DNA from 4 places in the Pseudocolwellia sp. G5-9 genome. Region 4 is predicted to be linked to each of the others. Evidence: riboswitches for the same ligand, from Rfam matches in the RefSeq annotation. Region 4 holds a riboswitch; each other region holds the start of a gene.
The links. A riboswitch is a leader RNA that binds a small molecule or an ion and turns the genes downstream of it on or off. The one in region 4 is predicted to bind cobalamin.
Positions count from the first base shown of each region.

Region 1 (3,112 bases), 1.6 Mb from region 4:
TACATCATAATAGAGGGAGAGCCTGAGTTTACGCGTCCTGTAACATAAACTCAGGCTTATCAATATCGGTTAGAGTAAGTAGTAGTGGACTCATCCCTAACCAACAACTTAATGATAATCATTCTTATTTAGATTGTAAAGCGTTTATTTGAAATAAACTAAGAAAAACCCCAAAAGAATATTTTTGGGGTTGTGTTTTTAGAGCGCTGTTTATATTAATTTAACGCTACCGTTTATTCACAGCTTAAAAGTTTTGATAAGTAACACCAAAATATACAACGCGATCTTGAGTAAAATAAGTCATAGAGTTTTGATATTGCACATTAAAAGCATTATTAATTTTTGCTGTAACTTTTACACTTTCCGATATGGCGTATTTAATACCTAAATTAACTAAAGAATAGCTATCTAATACTACAGCGTCACCAGAAAAAGGGTAATCATAGCGTTTACCTTTGTATTGAACATCTGCATAAATGTTCGTATTTTCCATTTGTTTACTAAACTTATAATTTGCTTGCTGTTTTGCTCTACGGCCCAATTGTTCACCTGTAGAAGCATCTTCGGCCTTAATGTAACTTACATTAAACTGATGTTGACCACCCAAACCTTTATAAATAACGCCAAGCTCTGCACCTTTTATTTCAGCAGCACTAATATTTACAGGGGTAGTGTTATTGTCTGCATCTTTACCTGTCCACTCGATTAAATTATCGATATCTGTTTTATAGAGATTAAATGTAGTTGATAAATTATCAAATGAACTTTTTATACTTAATTCATAACTCTTTGATGATTCAGAAACCAGATCCGTATTACCTACAAAACCAAATTGAAGAGGATAATATAAATCATTAAAGGTTGGTGCTTTAAATCCTGTACCTACAGATAAACTCACTTGAGTATTATCTAGCACTTGATAACCAATACTTGAGTTATAAGTTACCTCTGATTTAACCCCTTCTACATCATCATAACGTGTTGCTAATTCATAAGATAATTTGTCTTTGCTATACATTACATGTGCAAAAACGCCCGTTGTATCTCGTTCGTCTACAGGAAACTCAGCATCACCTTTCAATGTTTCGCTATAAAAGTCAGCGCCTAAATTCAATAGCCATTCTTCAGAAAGTAAACTGCTATTAATTACTGAATATTGCTTCCTTCTAGAATCAAATGACGAACCGTCATCTTTACTTGTACCATTTCCATGTCTTATATCTGACACTCTATTTTGACCAATGTTAAATTGAGTATCATTTTTTATATCACCAAGGTCCCATTGATAATTCGCACCAATTTTCCAAACGTAATTACTTATTGCACTTTCATTGCCACCAAATGAACTATCATATTCAGTATCGCCTTGATCCACTTGTGTCAACCAATCAACACTCAATGTGTCAGTAATCTTTTGTTGACCATTTATAGAGATAGAATCAAAACTATAACCATCATCATCCGTTTCAGCATCATCTTTAGCATCAAAGCCATTACTTTCTTCATGATCAATATTGATACTTGTATGGCCATCACCATGTTCGATGCCAACGCCAGCATTCAACATTTTGTAACCTTCGCTCCCTAAACTTGCACGAACAAAGTGCTCTCCATCATTAAGTTTACGAGTGAATATTTGAATAACACCACCAATAGCATCAGACCCCCATAAAGCAGCACGAGGACCTTTAACGATTTCAATACGTTCAATTAATTCAGGAGCTAGATCATTGATATTAGTTGACCCTAAGGTTGCAGAACTAATACGAACACCGTTTAGTAGAATTAATGTGTGACTAGAATTAGCACCTCGCATATACACAGATGAAGCCTGACCTCTACCACCCGAAGTTGAAAAATCAATACCAGCAACCGTAGATAAAAGGTCTAAAACAGATTTTGGTTGAACTTCATCAATATCAGCACGATTAATTACAATTTGAGATGCCAATGAGTCATCAATATTCATCGCTGTACGCGATGCCGTTACCGTAATAATATCTAAATCTTTTTCAGCTACGGTTTTATCTACCGCCATAGCAGGCATAGAAATAGCCGTTGTAATTGCTAGTAAAAGAACTGATTTTTTAAATGTGTTTGTTTGTTTAACTTTATGTGTTTGTAGTGCTTTCATGTTTTACCTCGTTAATGATGCCCTCCGCATCATTTGGCAGCCGTGTTTCACGACTTTATTAAATAAATTTAAGCGGTCGGGCTCATACATTTTTTATGTATTTACCGTTGCGGGGGCAGCGAGGAATTTTCATCCTCTTTCCTTAAATTTATTATGGTAAACAGTACTTACTACTTAAATAAGCAGTAAGTACTGTCGTGTTATGAGTAAAGAGTTAAGTTTTATTTATACGTAAAAACTATAAAATAGCTGGAGTATTAACACCTTCTTCGATAATTTTTTGAATTTTTTCTAGTGCTAAGTGATCCACACAAACATCGGCTAAGCGCTCTAATTGCACTTCTCTGTGTTGGTTAATATCAATAACAGGTTGATCTAAAGTTGTGATCCCTAACCAGTCTAAAACTTTCTGGGTAGGTTCTGGGCAATCAAAAAATCCATGTAGGTAAGTGGCTATAATCTGATTGTCTTCAGAAATACAGCCATCTGCGATAGCGTTATCGTTATGCATAATATGCAAAAGAGGATGACTTAATGCTTCGCCAGTCGAAACACCACAATGGATCTCGTAGCCTTGCAATGTGCAAGATTCATCATTTAATTTCATCACAGCAGATACTTGCGTTAAGGTTTTTTCTTGAGTCAGTGTGGTCGTAAAATCAAGTAAGCCCAGTCCTGTTATTTCTTCAACATGAGATTCTATATGTAGGGGATCAAATATCGTTTTCCCTAGCATTTGAAAGCCGCCACAAATCCCCATCACTTTACCGCCGTAACGCAAATGTTGATTAATTTCTTGCTGCCAACCTTGTTCTTTTAAAAATTGAAGATCTGAAGTCACGTTTTTGCTGCCCGGAATAATGATCAAGTCAGCACCTTGTAACGACTGCCCTATTTTTATGTATTGCAGATCAATATTAGGCTGTAAGCGTAACGGATCAAAGTCGGTATGATTACTCATATGAGGTAGTAGCGGAA
Region 1 is NZ_CM147893.1:3,819,138-3,822,249, reverse strand. Features, by position in the region: gene AC0L5Q_RS16575 (TonB-dependent receptor domain-containing protein) at 245-2,134, opposite strand; cobalamin riboswitch at 2,189-2,317, opposite strand; gene AC0L5Q_RS16570 (cobyric acid synthase) at 2,373-3,112, opposite strand, start outside.
Region 1: linked by a shared signal. The riboswitch ahead of AC0L5Q_RS16575 (TonB-dependent receptor domain-containing protein) and the one ahead of AC0L5Q_RS09645 (ABC transporter ATP-binding protein) in region 4 are both predicted to bind cobalamin.

Region 2 (3,112 bases), 1.6 Mb from region 4:
AAAGAGTTATCTTTTTGATGCTTATAGTCCATATATTCTGTAAAGCTGAAATACAAAGCAATAAGAGCAAGAACCACCGCAAACGTTTTTAAGGGAATTTTTATTGGACGGAAACCTATGGTTCTTAATGCCATAGCTGCTTTTATTCCTGTATTTTCTGTCACCTAACTTCCTTGAAGTTTGTTTTAATTTATTTGACCATACTACCCTGCAGCCATTACTTAGTAAAAAGTTTTACCGTTAATTCAGGATTACTTTGAAAATACCAATGCATGTACGACGCTATAATATTACCGTGCTGATAAACAAACTCGCCTAAGCGTTCACTGGGGTGATGCTTAGTTTGACTAATAGGCTCTAACGAAATGTCGGCACTTGAGTAATGAAAACTGTGGCCGCGCATTACATTATTCTCTAACGTTTCAGTTCCTTTTAAAGGTAATTCAACCCACTGAGAACCAATAGCCGCTAGCTTTTTTTGCATAATGGCATTACCCGGTAACAAGCCAACCATTGAAAACTTTTTATCTTGTAAATCAGTTAGCTGCTCAAGTAAATACAACATACCACCACATTCTGCAATCAATGGTTTATTGGTTTTAGCAAAAGATCGTACGCTCGATATAAAGCTTGTATTTTGAACAAGTTGCTCAGCATATAATTCTGGGTAACCACCGGGAATATATAACACATCACCTGCTGGTAACTCAGCATCGGTAAGTGCTGAACAATAAACTAACTCAGCGCCTGTTTCTTGTAAAAAAGCGATATTAGCCGCATAAATAAAACTAAAAGCTTTGTCTTTTACAATAATAATACGAGTGCCTTTTAAAACACCTTCATGTTGATACTCGTGTTCAACCTCTTCACAAGGAAAAAACTCTATACTGGCAGGAAGTTCAGCTAAACCTGTAGCGGCAATATGAGACGCAGCTTGATCAAGTTGTACATCAATATCAGCCAACTCTTGTGCTTGTACTAAACCCAAATGACGTTGAGGTAACGTAATGGTTGCATCTTTAGGCATTCGACCGTAAAAGCGTAAATCGTCAGGCAAGCAATTTTGTAATATTTCGGTATGTCTAGGCGTGTTAACTCTATTTGCTATAACACCTGAAAATGGCAAATTAGGACGATAGTTAGCTAATCCAAAAGCAACCGCTGCAAAGGTTTGCGCCATGGCAGAAGCGTCGATAATACCTAATACCGGAATATTAAAATACTCAGCTAAATCAGCACTACTTGGCGTACCATCAAAAAGCCCCATAACCCCTTCAATCAAAATGAGATCTGACTCAAGCGCAGCTTTATATAACAACTGTTTACAGTCTTGTTCACCCACTAACCACAAATCTAATTGATACACTAATTCGCCGCTGGCTTGGCGTAAAATCATAGGATCAATAAAATCAGGTCCTACTTTAAATACGGTAACCTTTTTACCTTGATTACGATGATACCTAGCGATAGCAGCAGTAATTGTTGTTTTTCCGGTGCCTGATGAAGGAGCAGCAACAATTAATGCTGGGCACATAGTGCCTGTGCCCTTTACATTATCAGGAGTATTTTCAAATGCCAAAGTAAACGCCTTTTATTAATAAGTTGATGTAAGCAACAATTTATGATGAAAGTTGAGCTGTTGTTTTTTCAGTGAAAAAACGATTGATACACCAATGCATTACTATTCCTGTAGCAACATAAAACACAGGATTAGAAACTGATTTAAAAAAGTATTTATTTACTCGTGTTGCATATTCAGCCCACGATAAATCTGGAAATTTCCCCGAGAAGGCATAATAACTACCATTAGAGATGAAAAAGGCAATAGAGCTAGCAATAATTAACGCTACACTCACTTTAACAATATTGGTTATCATATTTTGTTGTGACCAATCAGGACGCACGTAATAACCCGCTGCAAACATAGCAACATAACTAAAAGCTAGAGCAGGATAAGACGCGGTTAAACAATCACCAAATTGTCCTCGATGAAATGAAGACGCTAAATCAATAGTGATAGATAAAATATAAAAAAACCAAAAGTCTTTCACTTTACGCAAGTACATACCTGCTAAAAAGAACACAGCTGTAGAAGCACTTGGCAGGCTATTGAAAGTAGAAAAATGATTACCACGTGTAGCGATCATTAACAAAGTTAATAAGCCACATATGCTTAAGAACAAAGAAAGGGGTGATTTTACTTCAGTTAATTTCATAACAATCCCGTTAAATAGTTAACGGTGGAGAAATCAAAGTTAGTAAAAGAAGTGAAAACTATAAATAAGAACGTTATAGGCTAATACAAATTTACTAGTCTCTGAAAAGCCGCCCACCGCAGTTGTCGAGTATAAATTAGGCCGGTCTCCGGACTCCTGTTCATCGCTTTGCAATACCTTCCCATGCTTTCATTGAATGAAGAATACCAAACGCATTAATGAATTGAACTATTTTATATGAAGAATAAATGGTCAAATACAAGGCATTTATTTTAATAACTAGTTGTTCTAATTATTAAATAAATAACGATGTAATTGGCCATTTAAACAAGTATAAATGATCAATTGGTTATTGCGATTGGTATAAACACAGTGGTTTTTATTGCTGCTCACAGTTACCGTTGCGGGGGCAGTACTGGTATTTCACCAGTTTCACGTTTCATCTTAATTAATACTTATTCATTAAATTATAAGCATTAATTTCGACACCTAAATCTGACTGAAATAGTACCTGAAGCAAGCTGTTTATACAACATATACCCATATCAAAGTAAATGATGCACACTATTAATATTGTGCATTGAACACTGTTGCTGATTTAGTTATGCTGCGCTGCAATTAGCAAAAGTACGGCTCTATGATTACAACTTTATATTTAGCTCGCCATGGCGAAACTCAGTGGAATAAAATACAACGTTTTCAAGGACAGCTTGATAGCAACTTAACCGAGTTAGGTAAAACCCAATCAGAGCAAATAGCTCAAAACGTGCTTAAGCATAATATCGAAGTTATTTTCTCTTCAAATTTAGGACGTGCCGTAAACAGTGCTCAAATATGTAAACAAACGCTTGGCGTAAACACCCAAGTAAAATCTAGCCTTACCGAAAGGCATTTAG
Region 2 is NZ_CM147893.1:3,824,739-3,827,850, reverse strand. Features, by position in the region: gene AC0L5Q_RS16605 (tetratricopeptide repeat protein) at 1-164, opposite strand, end outside; gene AC0L5Q_RS16600 (cobyrinate a,c-diamide synthase) at 218-1,579, opposite strand; gene AC0L5Q_RS16595 (hypothetical protein) at 1,620-2,216, opposite strand; cobalamin riboswitch at 2,339-2,724, opposite strand; gene AC0L5Q_RS16590 (histidine phosphatase family protein) at 2,854-3,112, shown strand, end outside.
Region 2: linked by a shared signal. The riboswitch ahead of AC0L5Q_RS16595 (hypothetical protein) and the one ahead of AC0L5Q_RS09645 (ABC transporter ATP-binding protein) in region 4 are both predicted to bind cobalamin.

Region 3 (3,112 bases), 1.6 Mb from region 4:
CATGTAAGTAAGGCATAACACCTAAAACAGGTTTACCTGTGCGTTCTTCTAACCAGGTTAAGCCTGACTCAAGCAGTTTAATATCACCTCTAAAACGGTTGATAATAAAACCTTTAACTCTGTTTTGTTCCGATTCAGACAATAATTCAAGCGTTCCTACAAGATGTGCAAAAACACCGCCTTTATCAATATCTGCCACAATAATTACGGGACAGTCTACCGCTTCAGCGTATCCCATATTGGCTAAATCATGAGCGCGTAAATTAATTTCTGCGGGGCTGCCTGCGCCTTCTACCACTAATACATCGTACTCGTTAGCAAGGCGTTGGTGCGATTTAAGCACAGCTTGCATGGCTACTTTTTTATAGTCGTGGTACTTACCCGCTTCCATATTAGAAATAGCTTTGCCGTGAACAATAACTTGGGCGCCAGTATCGCTATTGGGCTTTAATAAAATAGGGTTAAAATCTATACGCGCTTCTACTTTGGCTGCTATTGCTTGTAATGCTTGGGCACGACCAATTTCGCCACCGTCTTTAGTTACCGCACTATTTAACGCCATATTTTGTGGCTTAAATGGTGCAACTTTAATTCCTTGATTTACTAAAGCTCTACACAAACCCGCCACTAACGTACTTTTACCTGCGTCAGACGTTGTGCCTTGTATCATGATGGTTTTCATTACTTATCTCCCTTTAAGGTTAAAGGAAGGCCCGCCATAACAAAGTCGACTTTATTGGCTATTTCAGCAATAGCTTGATGTAGCCAGCCTGATTGATCTACAAATTCACGTGATAAATCGCCCATAGGAACGATACCGTGTCCTACTTCGTTACTGACTAAAATAATATGCAGATTTTTATATTTTTGACTGTTAATTAAGCTGGCTAATAATTGCTGTTTTTCGTGTTGGAAATACGCTAAATCGTGATTACATAAACAATTAGTAACCCACAAGGTAAGGCAATCAATTAGAATACATTGGCCCTTATTTGAAGTATTACTTGTTATAAGTTCAATAAGAGAGTCAATCGTAGCAGCTAATAAGAGAGGTGATTCTACCGTTTTCCATTGTGTGGGTCTGTCCTTCTGATGAAGTACAATACGGTTTTCCATCTCTTTATCAAGTGCTTGAGCAGTAGCTATATAGGTAACAGGTAGGTTTATTTTTTTGGCGCACTGCTCTGCAAGCGAGCTTTTGCCCGATCGCGCACCGCCTAAAATTAAATGTACTTGCCCCATACTGTCTCCTTATAAAATGTATCAATAAGTTAAAATGATCATTAAACATAGGTACAAGAGGGGAAGCAGAACACATTCATCTGTTCAGTAAAACAGATAAAAATATGAATTGTTCGAGTAGACCCGCTCGACCTTAAAATTCATGTATTTTCACCTGATATCCTGACTTACAGCATCTCAACATACACCTTCCCAAGTAAGTTAACTCAGTGGTATTACTAAATAGTATGTATGTCGCTCTGTTTACAGTTGCGGGTACAGTTGTGGATTTTCACCACATTCCCAGTTTTATTTCTTCTTTCTAAGCCAAAGCTTAATGATAAAATTGAATGAAATAAATATGAAAAATACATGATATATAGCCAAAACATTGCAATATGTGTATTGCAATGTTTTGGCTATAATTACGGACGAGATTATCGGTTTATAGAAAAAAATAGCAAGGTTTATTTTATTCTAGGCCAGTATTATAGGGCATAAGACTATAAAGATATGTTGACTCGCATGCCTACTACAGATACTCAATATTCTTACTGCATTGATTTATTTTAAGAATTTAAACGGTATTAATGTAAAAATAATAATAAAAAAACGCTCAAACATATATTATATGCTTGAGCGTTTAACCATTATTTTACATAGCAATTACTCGCTAAAAAACTAAAACTATTAAAACCTAAAGTTCAAACGTGCGTAATAAGTCATGCCATCAAAGCCGTATGGTAAAGCTCTAACTGGATATTTAAACGCACCATTAGTAATAGCATCAAGCACTTCATCTTGCCCTAACTCATCAGGTGTTTTATTAAATATATTGTTAATACCAATAGAAGCAGTAAAGGTCTCATTAATTTGACAATCAAGATTCACATCAATCAACACGGCTGACTCAACGGTACTCGTTGGCTTAAACCCACTGCCTAAGTTAATATGATCATTACCAAAGTAAGTTACATCCGTTTCACCGAAGTAATTCGCTCTTACAACGGTTGTCCAAGCATCTTGCGCGTAATCAAAGGTTAAGGTTGCACGTTTTTTAGGTTGTCCGTTAGTTAAAAAACTACGTTGTAAGTTGTCTAACGCTACCGATTCAGGAATACCGTTTTGGGTATTAACACTGTCAATTTCCGTTTCGTTAATGTTACCTGCAAAAGTTACCCCAAAGTCACCAGAAAGTAAGTCAGTATTGTATGAAACAATCACATCAACACCCTCTGTTATAGAGTTAACCGAGTTTGAAAAATAGTTAGCCTGTACTGCTCCGCTAGCCTCTAATGCTGTAACCGCTGCTGGATTAAACGCTACGTCGTCAGCATTAAGTAAACTGCCTAATGTAATTCTATCGTCAATTTCTACACGATAAGCATCAATCGTTACAGATATGTCATCAAATAAAGTGATAACAGCGCCTAAACTATAGTTTTTCGAGGTTTCTAGACCTAAGCTATCAACACCTAAAGCGGATGGAAAATCTGAACCTGCTGTTGCAGTAAACGACGGTAACAATACGCCATCAGCACCTAAATTAGCAGTATAAGCCGTGTACGCACTTTGTTGAAGTGAAGGTGCTCTAAACCCCGTTGATACAACACTACGCAATGCAAAATTTTCAGTGATGTTAAAACGTGTTGATAATTTACCAATTAATTTATCACCTGCATCTGAAAAGTCTTCATAACGAAGGGCTGCACCCAAATTCCAATCTTCCATTAACTGTATTTCTGTATCTACATAAAAGGCATAACTATGTCTATCCGCACCGCTTGCTGCGTTAGGTCTTAATCCTGGATAGGCTTGAAAGCCACATTCTGCAAAAACTGAATCATCAATTACCGATGGAAACGCTACATCTTGGTTCGCAAGTCCACAA
Region 3 is NZ_CM147893.1:3,815,954-3,819,065, reverse strand. Features, by position in the region: gene AC0L5Q_RS16570 (cobyric acid synthase) at 1-682, opposite strand, end outside; gene cobU (bifunctional adenosylcobinamide kinase/adenosylcobinamide-phosphate guanylyltransferase) at 682-1,242, opposite strand; cobalamin riboswitch at 1,378-1,573, opposite strand; gene AC0L5Q_RS16560 (TonB-dependent receptor plug domain-containing protein) at 1,912-3,112, opposite strand, start outside.
Region 3: linked by a shared signal. The riboswitch ahead of cobU (bifunctional adenosylcobinamide kinase/adenosylcobinamide-phosphate guanylyltransferase) and the one ahead of AC0L5Q_RS09645 (ABC transporter ATP-binding protein) in region 4 are both predicted to bind cobalamin.

Region 4 (3,112 bases):
TCGCCACGCAAGGCTAAAATGGCTTTAAATTGAGGTAAATTAACCGTGTCAGTACTTACCTGATGTAAAAAAGGTAAAGACTTAGCTTTAGCCGCTTGCATTGATAAACCAACAGCCGGTATAGCTAATAAAATAGCGACTATAGCACTACTTTTAAGCACACGTTGTTGCTTTGTAAAAAACGCAAATAAACCAATTACTATCGCTATTACCAGCACAACAATACTAGCATACCCTGTAAATTGAATGATTTTAAAAGACGTTCCCATGCCCCATAATTGCAAACGATAAGCAATAACGGCAAGAGGAAAACCCAGTAACAAAGGAATAGTTAAAAACTTACAAATAGTTATAATTTTTTTAATGAACATCATGTTGCCTTAAGATCGGTATTAATAGAAGCCCATATATTTAGCAGGCATGTGGATAATTGTACTACGAAGTATATCTAGACCTTAGAATGGCTTACATTATTTCATTGCTCAACTTCGGTTTCAAAAGTGAAAAAATAATATCCACTTAATATTCAAAGCTGTGTTCAAGTACGCTGTAGCGTTGATCATTTATTGATTTTAGGTATGAAATTTTAGCTTAGCTCACTTTTATCAATGTATTTAGTTCTAACGGTTAAATCGTTTTCTTTTCTAACTTGACTAAAGACGGCCATTAAATCTTTTATGCGATTATCTAAATCTTTAATCACGACGTAGCTTATAACTATAACTAAAAAACTTATAATAAAAATAACATCAGCGCTTAACATTAACGAGCTATTCGCTGAATTTTTAATATATCAGTTAGTTTCATTACTGATATATTTAGTTTGTTTTCAACTTGTTTAACTGCTTTATTCTATCTGTTGCTTGTTCGAACCAGTAGCTTGCATCAATACCAAATTTCCCCGTTGCTGACTTTTCCATTGCAACTTTTCGTAGTTTTTCAACTTCAAGTACAGCAGGTTGTTGCATAGCATTGGTAAATATTGATAAAACAAATACTGTTATTTAATTAAAAAATAACTGTGGTAAGATGTCGGCGCTTTTAAGGTGTTTTTTACTCTTATTTATTAGAGGAAAAACTTAAAGGGGAATATGGTGCAAGACATGGTTAGTTTTATTAACAACCACTTAATTCCATAACTGTTCCCGCAACTGTAAAGAGAGTTTAGTGACGGTTAAAATAACATCACTAAACACTTAAGTCAGAACACCTGCCTTAATCGCCTTTAGTGAACGTGCGGGTAACGCGAAAAACTAAGAATATCTCTCATATAATTATGAGTGACTTCTTATGATGTGTCCTTGTATTTCCTAAAATTGTATTCGCTATGTTTTATTCGCTATTATGGTTAAGGCACATATGTCACCCTTTGTTCTACAAGCAAATAATGTTACTTGGTCTGCAAACCCAAAAAAGGTTATTCAAGGTATTCACCTACAAATAAAAGCAAGTGAAACCGTTGCTATCGTTGGCCCCAATGGCGCAGGAAAAACCTCTCTTCTTAAATGTTTATACGGCGAATATTCAGATTATTCTGGTAATATTTATTTGCATGGCAAGCCCCTTAAAAACCTTAATAATAAAGATATAGCCAAAAAAGTCGCTGTGGTTAGCCAACATTCAGAGTCTGCATTCAACTTAACTGTTTTAGATATTGTAGGTATGGGGCTTATCCCTCATAAAGGATTGTTTGACATAAATACAGATGCCGACAAACACAATATTGAACAAGCGTTAATCAAGGTTGATCTGATAAAAAAACAGCATCAATTATTTAGTACTTTATCAGGCGGTGAGCAGCAGCGAGTATTAATTGCTAGAGCTATTGTACAAGCGCCTGATATTTTGATTATGGATGAACCTACGAATCATCTTGATATGTACTATCAGCATCAAATATTAATGTTAGCCAAGTCCCTCAACATAACCTTATTGATCACTATTCATGATCTTAATTTAGCCGCCCAATATTGCGATAGAGTGCTCATGTTAAACAACGGTCAACTTGTAGCAGATGACACACCTGAAAGTGTATTTACCGCCGAAAACTTAACTGATGTATTTAAACTAGAATGCGCTATTGATAAAAACCCTTTCACTCAAAAAACAAGAATTACCTTTGCTGGTATAAACAACCAAGTAAATGACGAATCAAAGTGGCTACAATCATGAAAAATCACTTATTAACAAAAAAGCTACCGTACAAATATTCGCTCTTGTTAATTGTTAGCCTCGTTGTTATCACGTTATTGTCTTCTATTGGGTTTGGTGTTGTTGAATTAAACCATAAAGCAGTATGGCAATGTGTAACTCAAGGGTGTGAAAAAGGTATTTACGATACCATTTTATGGGAAATACGCTTTCCGAGGGTATTGCTTGGTTTTATCGCGGGCTTTGGTTTAGCTTTAGCAGGCGCTTTAATGCAAAACGTGACACGTAACCCACTTGCCGACCCGTATTTATTTGGTATTGTTTCTGGAGCAGGCTTAGGGGCAACTTTAACTCAGTTTTTACCGGTATCAATGCAGCTTGTTTCGTTACCTTTTGCCTCTTTTTTAGGGTCTTTATTAGCGGTTGGACTTATTTTAATTGTGATATATCAAAATAATTGGCGTCGCATTGAGCACTTACTGTTAGCAGGCGTAGCGGTTTCCTTCTTATTAAGTTCTTTAACCACCTTTATTCTTTACAGCGGTGATGCTTTTTCAAGTAACCGCGTTATTTTTTGGCTCATGGGCAGTTTAGCCAGAGCAGACACCAACGCTCTACTGTTGATATCCCCCGTAATTATTATTGCTACGCTTATTGCACTTTTATTAGGACGCCAGCTTGATGCGCTATTACTCAGTGACGACAGCGCTCGCACCTTAGGAGTAAAAGTTGAACGCTTGCGTGTTATTACCCTTATTTTATGTGCTGCAATAACAGCCGTTATTGTGTCTTATTGTGGCGGCATTAGCTTTATTGGTTTGATGATCCCACATATTGTTAGGCCTTTTGTGGGCATTACCAGCGCTAAATTATTTATAGCCGTAGGCTTAGTTGGTGGCTGTTTTTTAGTGTGGGTAGATGTTGTTGCGCGTACGGCATTAGGCGGACAAGAAATACCAAT
Region 4 is NZ_CM147893.1:2,252,726-2,255,837, forward strand. Features, by position in the region: gene AC0L5Q_RS09635 (DUF1499 domain-containing protein) at 1-374, opposite strand, end outside; gene AC0L5Q_RS09640 (nitrate- and nitrite sensing domain-containing protein) at 819-1,004, opposite strand; cobalamin riboswitch at 1,028-1,232, shown strand; gene AC0L5Q_RS09645 (ABC transporter ATP-binding protein) at 1,360-2,172, shown strand; gene AC0L5Q_RS09650 (FecCD family ABC transporter permease) at 2,169-3,112, shown strand, end outside.